Regions from separate parts of the Paraburkholderia sp. CHISQ3 genome, predicted to be linked through region 1. Evidence: riboswitches for the same ligand, from Rfam matches in the RefSeq annotation. Region 1 holds a riboswitch; the other holds the start of a gene.

What was found. Region 1 has a riboswitch for cobalamin ahead of M0D65_RS11225 (TonB-dependent receptor). Riboswitches for the same ligand answer to the same signal wherever they lie in the genome.
Region 2: another riboswitch for cobalamin. It lies ahead of M0D65_RS12430 (CbtB-domain containing protein); the one in region 1 lies ahead of M0D65_RS11225 (TonB-dependent receptor).

What each region holds. Positions count from the first base shown of each region.
Region 1 covers NZ_JALPRG010000004.1:291,128-295,619, forward strand. The annotation lists gene M0D65_RS11215 (MaoC family dehydratase) at 1-347, opposite strand, end outside; gene M0D65_RS11220 (fatty acid--CoA ligase) at 370-2,013, opposite strand; cobalamin riboswitch at 2,258-2,462, shown strand; gene M0D65_RS11225 (TonB-dependent receptor) at 2,551-4,492, shown strand, end outside.
Region 2 covers NZ_JALPRG010000004.1:560,701-565,192, reverse strand. The annotation lists gene M0D65_RS12440 (SMP-30/gluconolactonase/LRE family protein) at 1-607, opposite strand, end outside; gene M0D65_RS12435 (histidine phosphatase family protein) at 878-1,438, opposite strand; cobalamin riboswitch at 1,453-1,596, shown strand; gene M0D65_RS12430 (CbtB-domain containing protein) at 1,644-1,853, shown strand; gene M0D65_RS12425 (CbtA family protein) at 1,866-2,600, shown strand; gene M0D65_RS12420 (LysR substrate-binding domain-containing protein) at 2,664-3,539, opposite strand; gene M0D65_RS12415 (LysE family translocator) at 3,636-4,247, shown strand; gene M0D65_RS12410 (cupin domain-containing protein) at 4,250-4,492, shown strand, end outside.

The DNA of each region.
Region 1 (4,492 bases):
ACCAGCGTCACGCGATTTCTCACGCGCGCACCCGCTTTCACCGGCGTCATGAAGCGCACCTTGTCGAGCCCGTAGTTCAGCCCGGCCGATGCGTCCGCGGGAATGATGCCGACCTCGATCGCAGCCGCCGCCAGCAGCGACAGCGTCAGATAGCCGTGCGCGATCGTGCCGCCGAACGGGCTCTCGCGTGTCGCACGCTCCACGTCCACATGAATCCACTGCCGGTCGCCGGTGCATGCTGCGAAGGCGTCGATGCGTGCCTGATCGACGGTGACCCAGTCCGATATGCCCAGTTCACGGCCTACGAAGTCGTCGATCGTGGCGACGCTGTATCCATTGATGCTCATCGTGTCTGCTCCTTAAGGCCGGTCACGCGAACTGTTCGCGCAACCACTTCTTGTTGGTTTTGCCGACGCTCGTTTTCTGCAGTGCTTCGACGAACTTGACGATCTGCGGCACCGCGTACTTCGAGATCCGCCCGGTCTTGCAGAAACCCATCACGTGTTCCTTGACGCCGTCTTCGGTCAACGCCGCGCCCGCCTTCAGCACCACGAGCGCCACCGGCCGTTCGCCCCATTTGTCGTCCTTGATGCCGATCACCGCGACTTCCGCGACATCGGGGTGCTGCGAAATCAGGCTCTCGATTTCAAGCGACGAAATCCATTCACCGCCCGACTTGATGACGTCCTTGATGCGATCGGTGATCTGGATGTTGCCGGTCGCGTCGATGTTCGCGATGTCCTGGGTATGCAGGTAACCGCCAGCCCAGAGTTGCGTGGAGGCATCGGGATTGTTCAGGTAGCCCTGCGTGAGCCACGGTGCACGCGCGACGATCTCGCCGTAGGCCTTGCCGTCGTGCGCAACGTCTTCCATGCTCTCGTTGACGATGCGCAGATCGACGAGCGGAACGGGAAAGCCGGTCTTGCAGCGCAGACGCACCTCTTCATCGCGATCGAGCGGGCCGGTGTGCGGCGGTAGTTGCGCGAGGCTCAAGACAGGACACGTCTCCGACATCCCGTAGCCGACGAAGATATCGATGCCGCGCTCGAGCGCCGCGCTCGCAAGACCATGCGGCAGCGCGCCGCCGCCGATGATCACCTTCCACTTGCTGAAGTCCGCGTGCTTCGCGGTATCGCACGAAAGCAGCATGTGCAGGATCGTGCCGACGCAGTGCGAAAACGTGACGCCTTCGTCGCGGATCAGTTGTACGAGACGCTCGGGTACGTAGCGGCCCGGATAGACCTGCTTCACGCCTAACACGGTGGCGATGTAGGGCATGCCCCAGGCGTGCACATGGAACATCGGCGTGAGCGGCATATAGACGTCGCCGCGATGAAAGCGCTGGCCCGACATCGGACTCGCGAGCGCCGCCATCAAGGTCAGCGTGTGCAGAACCAGCTGACGATGCGAGAAGTACACGCCCTTGGGCAGGCCCGTAGTACCGGTCGTATAGAACGTGGTGGCCCGGGTGTTCTCGTCGAAGTCGGGGAAGTCGTAGCTCGTGGCGCTCGTTGCGAGCATCGCTTCGTATTCGGTAGCGAACGCAATGGTGTGTGCGGTCGGTTCACTACCCGGCTCATCGATCCATACGAAGGTGCGGACCGTTTCGAGTTGATCCTTGATCGCTTCGACCACCGGCAGGAAATCGGTGTGAACGAACAGCACCTCGGCGCCGGCGTGATTGATCGTGTAGGCGATCTCGGCCTCCGACAGGCGCACGTTGACCGTCTGCAGCACGGCACCCATCATCGGGACCGCGAAGTACGCCTCCAGATAGCGGTGGCTGTCCCAGTCCATCACCGCCACCGTGCTGCCGTGCCGCACGCCGAGCCCGTCGAGACCATTGGCGAGCCGCGCAATGCGTTCCTTCAGCGTGGTGTAGGTCATCCGCAGCTTGCCGCGGTAGACGATTTCCTGGTCCGGTGCCTGAACGAACGACGTATGCAGCAACTGCTTGATCAGCAGCGGATAGGCGTACGGGGAAGGCGTGATGTCTTGCACGGCGTCCTGCATCTAAATCTCCTTGAGTCGAGAAATCGATCGGGCTGACACAGGCTGTGGGTACGTATCGCGTGCGGTGGCATCCCGGTTGATGCCATCATCGATTTGATCAGGGGGACGGACTATCCCCCGAACAGGGGAGCGTTATGGGGGTAGGCGCGCCGCGGAGATTGCGGCGCAGACGGGGCCGTTGCAAAAGCGCGTCGCACGAGCCCCGCGTTTGCCCGAAAAGATTGACTGCGCCGCGCGGGAATCGTTACGCTCTCGCCTCGATGGTTCCCGTGATAGGGATAAAAGGGAACGCAGTAGTCGCGTCGATGGATCGACGCTTCGAGTCTGCGGCTGCCCCCGCAACTGTAAGCGGCGAGTCCGTGCCACTCATGGCCACTGGGAAACCGGGAAGGTCGGCACCGGGCGGCGACCCGTGAGCCAGGAGACCTGCCATCAACCGAGGTCCTGCAGCCGCGCCGGGCGGGGTGTCCCGAAGCGCGAGCACCGCGTGATGCGAGTGCGTGTTGCAAGGACGGCTCCGACCTCTGGATCTGTCACATGGCTAGCATCATTAGAAAAACCGCTTTCTTTCAGAAAGCTTTCTCGCGTCGCGTTGCGGGAGTTGCGGGAATTTCCGCCGCCCTCGCCCTTTCGTTCGGTGCATCGATCGCACAGGCGGCTGACGATTCGACGTCGCCACCAGCGCCGCAATCTTCCTCCGACACCACGACCACACTGCCGAACATCGTCGTCACCGGCGATACGCAGCATCTACCGCAATCGTTCGATCAACGGTATGCGACGACGCACGTTCTGACGCGTCAGGATCTCGACCGGCTCTCGCCCGCCGATCCCAGCATCACGCAGGCGCTCGCTACGCTTCCCGGTGTTACCGTTGCGCAGAACGGCGGGCCGGGCGCGACGGCGTCTGTCAGCATTCGCGGTTCGTCGGGTGCGCAGGTTGCCGTGTTTATCGACGGTATCCGCGTGGGCTCCGCGACCACGGGCACAGCGGAATGGGCCGATCTGCCGGCTTCAGCCTTTGAGCGTGTCGAAGTGATTTCAGGTCCCGCGGCGGCTTCGTTCGGCGCCAACGCGGTGGGCGGTGTCGTGCAGCTGTTCACACGCCACTCGGCGAATCAGCCCAACCAGACCACGATCTCCACCGGTGGCGGTTCGAACAAGACGTTTGATACGCAGATTCGTACGTCCGGCAGTATCCCCTCGACCGGCCCACTTGCTGCGCTTGCCGGGCTCACATATTCGCTCGGATTGCACGACTACAACACGGCCGGGATCGATACGACCCAGCCTTACGCATACGGTCACGAAGCAGGCCGCAATCCGTACCACGCGCAGGATATCGACGGCCGCCTCGGCTATGCGCACGGCGACTGGTCGATTTCCACGTTCGCGCTTTATCACCGGTCGGACCTCTCGTACGACAATGCGGGCGGCGATAACCGGCAACTCGATCACCAGTTGACGACGGGCGTCGCATTCCACTGGGACATCGCACCGGACACGCAGTTCGACCAGTCCGTCGGTTACGCGAACGACCGCCAGTTTTACTACACCACCAACAGCCCGGGTATTTCGAGCGACAAGATCGACTCGACGCGTCTCAGCACATCGACGTCGCTCACGCATCAGGAAAAGGGCTTCCGGTTGTTCGGCCTGCCGCTGTCGGGTGAGACGAAGCTTGCCTACGACTTCTCGCGCGAACAAGCCTTCCTGCCTGTCGATATCCCAACCGGCGTGCCGACGCGCAACGATTCCGCGGTGTCGCTCCATCAGTCGGCCACGCTCGGTGCGCTCACGCTGTTCCTCGCGGGACGCCATGAGATTGTCGAAGGCCAGTCGGTCAACACCGGCAATGTCGCCGTGTCGTATGCGATCACGCCCGTCTACACGGCGCGACTGTCATACGGCAACGCGTTCCGTCTGCCGACTTTCAACGATCTGTACTACCCGCAATTCGGCAACCCGAATCTCCGGCCCGAACGCAGCGATTCAGTCGAAGCAGCACTCGACGCGGCCACTTCGTTCGGCAATTTCTCGCTGGCGATTTACAACACCCGCGTGCATAACCTGATTGCGTATAACTCGGCGACCTTCGCGCCCGATAACATCGGCGAAGCGCGTATTCAGGGCATCGACCTCTCGTACAAAGGCACACTCGGCAAGTCCACACCCGTCAGTCTTGCTGTCGGCATCCTGAATCCGCAGGACATCACCGACCGCAGCTGGCTCAATCGTCGCCCGCGTCAAACGGTCAACCTGAGTGTCGATCACACCTGGGATGAGTTCCACCTGCATGCGCTCAGCACGGGCGTCTCTGTGCTGTATGGCGGGACGACGTTTGACGATCAGTTCAATGCGACTTATCTGCCGTCTTATACGCGGGTCGATTTGCGCGCGTCGTATCGGGTTAATTCGCATCTCACGGTGTCGGCGAATCTGTCGAATCTGTTCAACCGGCAGTATGTGACGGCGTATG
Region 2 (4,492 bases), 270 kb from region 1:
TGCCCGCGCTCTTCTGGGCGACCCAGAGATTGCCGGAGCTGTCGATGGCAAGCGCGCCAGGCGACGTCACGTTGATGTCTTGCTGCCAGACACCGTCTGTGGTGTAGACGCGGACCCGATTGCCAGGAAGGTCGCTCGCATACAGCAGCGAGCCCGAGGTGGCGAGCCCGGTCACGACATCGGCATGGGTTTCGGTTGTGTCCGCACTGACGTTGATGAGCACATCGCGCGTTTGCGTGGTGCGGTTGTAGCGTCCCACTGCGCCGCTGCCGTACACGTTGTTGAATTGCAAGGCGGCGAAGATCGATGTGGCGTTGCCGGTAATGGCGCTGCCCTGGAACTCGTTGTGCAGGCCAAACGAGCCGATGCCCTTGCCGCTCTGATAGAGCGCGACGCCACCTTCGTTTTCATCCCAGAACGACGCGGTGTAGATGACGCCTTCGGGCGCGACCCACATCGAGCGCGCGGTACTGCCCACATGCGTGGCGTCGGTGCCGAAGGTGTTGGCGATCCAGTCGGTGGTGTACTGCTGCGCCTGACATACCGGCGCGATCGTAGCGATCAGCACGGCGGAAAGAAACGCGGAATAGATGCGATGCTTGATCATCGGTGAATCCTCTCAGCAGTATTGTTTTTCCCTGACCTCCCAATATAGTTCGCGAATCGCGAACATGGGTGATGTTGCGATGACAATTGCACGAGAATATCGACGCGCGTTGCATGCGACGATGTTTGCAAGCCTTACACGCGCGTTAGATTGCGTGAGTGCGATGAAGGACTGCGCACCATGTGCGTGCGCAACGGACATGCAAATGAAAGTCGAGCCTCATGCGGAGCGCATGCAGGAGATGAGCGACGCGCAGATCGATCCCACTATCTATGCAGCGGGCCACCAGACCCAGCCGCGTGTCGAACGTTGCAATTCGATGCGCGAGAGCGGGCCGACTTCGATTCGCGTGTAAGCAGCGAGCGGTGCACGTAGCGCATGCAGTAGCGCGGCGCGTATCACGACAGCATGCGTGACTGCGACGACGGCAGGTACTTCTGGAAGTTGTTCGAGCCACTGCGCGACCCGCGTCGACACCGCGGCGAACGATTCGCCATCGGGCGGCGCGGCATGGGGATCGGTGCTCCAGGCGGAGAGCATCGGCAGCTCGTCTGTTGCGATGTCCGCGACGCGCTGGCCATGCCAGCGGCCGTAACTCATGTCGGCAAGCGCAGGTGCGATGTCGGCGGTGAGATTCAACGCTGCGGCCGTTTCGCGAGCACATGGGGCAGGGCTGCTGAATACGAGCGCATCGCGAGGCACATCGAGTTGTGCGCGATACGCATGCGCGTCGTCACGACCGCGTGCATCGAGTGGATCGTCGGCGGGGAAGCGGCCGCTGCGCATCGCGGCGGTCGCTGCATGGCTTACTAGCCATAACCGTGTGTGCATTGCGCTGCTCTCCCATGAAGCGTGTGCCGCGAAGTTTAGCGCGTAGAATAACGCCGCTGAAGCAAGGAAGCCGGTGCAAGTCCGGTGCGGTCGCGCCACTGTAATCGGTTCAATGAAGAACCGGAAGCCAGACCCTCGCTTCACGTCATCTTTTTCTCACGACCACCACGACTATCGGGGCGCGTAACCCCAGGAGAAGTCCGTCATGACCGATGCTGTTTTCAAACCGGCTGTCCAGCCGGTGCCGATCCCTCTGCGTGAATTGCTGCCGTGGATTATCTTCGGCGGCCTGCTGCTGTTACTGGCGATCTATTTCGTCGGCGCCGAAGAAGGCGCGACGTCGTTGATCCCCGGCATGTACGTGCACGAGTTCGTGCACGACGGCCGCCATCTGCTCGGCTTTCCTTGCCACTAACCGGGAGTCGACATGGTCGGTAGATTGTTGATGCGCGGGATGCTCACGGGCATCGTCGCGGGATTGCTCACGTTCACTTTTGCGAAGATCGCCGGCGAACCGCAGGTCGATCAGGCGATCTCGTTCGAAGAGAAAGCCGATGCCGCGAAGGGCGAAGCGCCCGAGCCAGAAATTGTCAGCCGTCACACGCAGGCGGGGCTCGGTTTGTTGACCGGTGTGGTCGTGTATGGCGCGGCGGTGGGCGGCTTGTTCTCGCTCGTGTTCGCGTATGCATACGGCCGCTCGGGCCGGCTCGGTGCACGTGCGTTGTCGGCGTTGCTCGCGCTCGCAGCATTCGTCGCGATCGTGATCGTGCCGAATCTCAAGTATCCGGCCAATCCGCCATCGATCGGCGACCCCGAGACGATCGGCTATCGCACGGGCCTGTTCTTCCTGATGATCGCGATCTCGCTGGCGGCGACGGTGTTCTCGTTGAAGCTGCGGCGTCATGCGGCTGCACGATTTGGCGCGTGGAATGGAGCGATCGTCGCCGGTGCGGTGTTTATCGTCATCATCGCGGCCGTGCAACTCGGCCTGCCGTCGATCAACGAAGTGCCCGCCGCGTTCCCTGCTGCGCTGTTGTGGAAATTCCGCCTCGCGGCGCTTGGCATGCAGGCGATCATGTGGACGACGATCGGGTTGCTGTTCGGTGCGCTCGTCGAGCGTGCACAGCAGAGCTCGCGCAACGTGTTGCCGGCCGGGCTGTGAACGGTTGAAGTCGAGAAGTCGAGCGAGCGCGACACCGGCGAAATCCTGCTGCGCGTTGCTGCTTCACATCGGCGCGGGCCGATGTTGCCGCAGCAGTCCATCGCGAATGAACTGCGCGAGTTCGCGTCCGGCCGGGTTGGCGCCCTGCGCAGGAAATCGCAGGCTGATCGCGAACGGCGGAAGTTCGGGCAGTTGAGCATCCGCGCTGAGAATGTCGAGATCGGCGGGCACGGTCGACGTCAGCCACGCGGTCACAGCGAGCCCGCTGCGCACCGTCGCGGTGGTCGCTTCGATGTTGCCGCTCTCGAAGACCGTGCGCCACTCGATGCCACTGCTGCCCAGCGCACCGAGCACGGTCTGCCGGAATGCGCAGGTATCGCTCACCATCGAGACCGGCAGCGGTCGCTTCAGATGCGCGCTGCCGCCGCGCGCGCCGACCCACACCAGGCGTTCGACACGCAGACATTCGCCACTTGCTTCGGTTGCAGGTTCTTCGATCACTGCGACATCGAGCGAACCGCGCGCGAGTGCCTCCGCGAGCTCCGGCGATGAACCGCAGACAATCGCCATCTCCACGTTCGGCCATGCTTCGGTAAACGCCTTGAAGATCGGCGCGAAGCAGGCACCGACCAGATCGTAGGGCACACCCAGACGCACCTGGCCGAGTATCGGACGGGCCGCCATATCCGCCCAGATTTCATCGTTCATGCCGAGCAGGCGTTTCGCCTTGCCGAGAAAGCGTTCGCCGACCTGAGTCAGTTCGAGCTGGCGTCCGACGCGGTCGAACAGGTCGCAACCCAAAGCCTCCTCGAGGCGCTTGATCTGCTGGCTCACCGCGCCCTGAGTCAGGTGCAGGCGGTTGGCGGCAACGGTCATGCTGCTGTGGTCGGCAACCACAACGAAAGTGCGTACCAGTGCGAGGTCGAGATTTCGGTTCATCGTCGCATTATATTGTCTAATGTGAATCATCATAAACTTTCGATTTTCTAATGTGAACGAGATGACTACAGTGACGTTTTGCTCCGGAACGCTGCCATGTCCTTCGTCGCCACCTCGACCGGCTCGATCGCACCGTTGATCCTGTTTGCCGCCGTCGCCACCGTGACACCGGGTGGCGCGACGGCGCTTGCCACTGCGTCGGGCTCGCAGTTCGGCTTTCGCCGCTCGATTCCATTGATGGCGGGCATCGCGCTGGGGCTTGCGTCGCTGGCCGCCGCTGCCGCCGCCGGTCTCGCTGGCGTGCTGCTGGCCGCGCCCGTGCTGCAGACCGGCATGAAGGCGATCGGCAGCGCATATCTGCTGTGGCTGGCGTGGCGGGTCGCGCGCAGCGGGGCGCCCGATCTCGACCGCTCGACGGCGGCGCCCACCACCTTGCTCGGCGGGGCGTGTCTGCTCTGGCTCAATCCGAAGGGTTGGGCCATGGCGCTCGGCGCGGCGGCGTCGTTCGCGATGCTCGCGAACGGACCGCTGCATCTCGCGTTGCTGCTTGGCGGCGCGTTCGGGGTGTCGGCGGCGGTGTCGCTGTCGCTGTGGTGCGCAGCCGGCGTGCTGCTCGCGCGACTGGTGCGCACCCAGCGGCAATGGCGCATTGTCAATACGCTACTCGGCGTGTTGCTGGCGGTATCGATTGTTCCAATGTGGAGATAGCAATGGTTGCAACAGCGTTTGCGGAATCGTTCGACCTGATGTCCGCGTTCGACGCGGTGACCGAATACTGGTCGCCGAAAGTCGTGGCGCAGGTCAACGATCAGTACATGAAGATCGCGAAGGTGAAGGGCGAACTGGCGTGGCACAGCCATCGCGATGAGGACGAACTGTTCTACATAGTGCGTGGCCGGCTGCGGATGGAATACGAAGGCGGCCGCGTCGTCGAGCTTGGCGAGGGGGGCGTG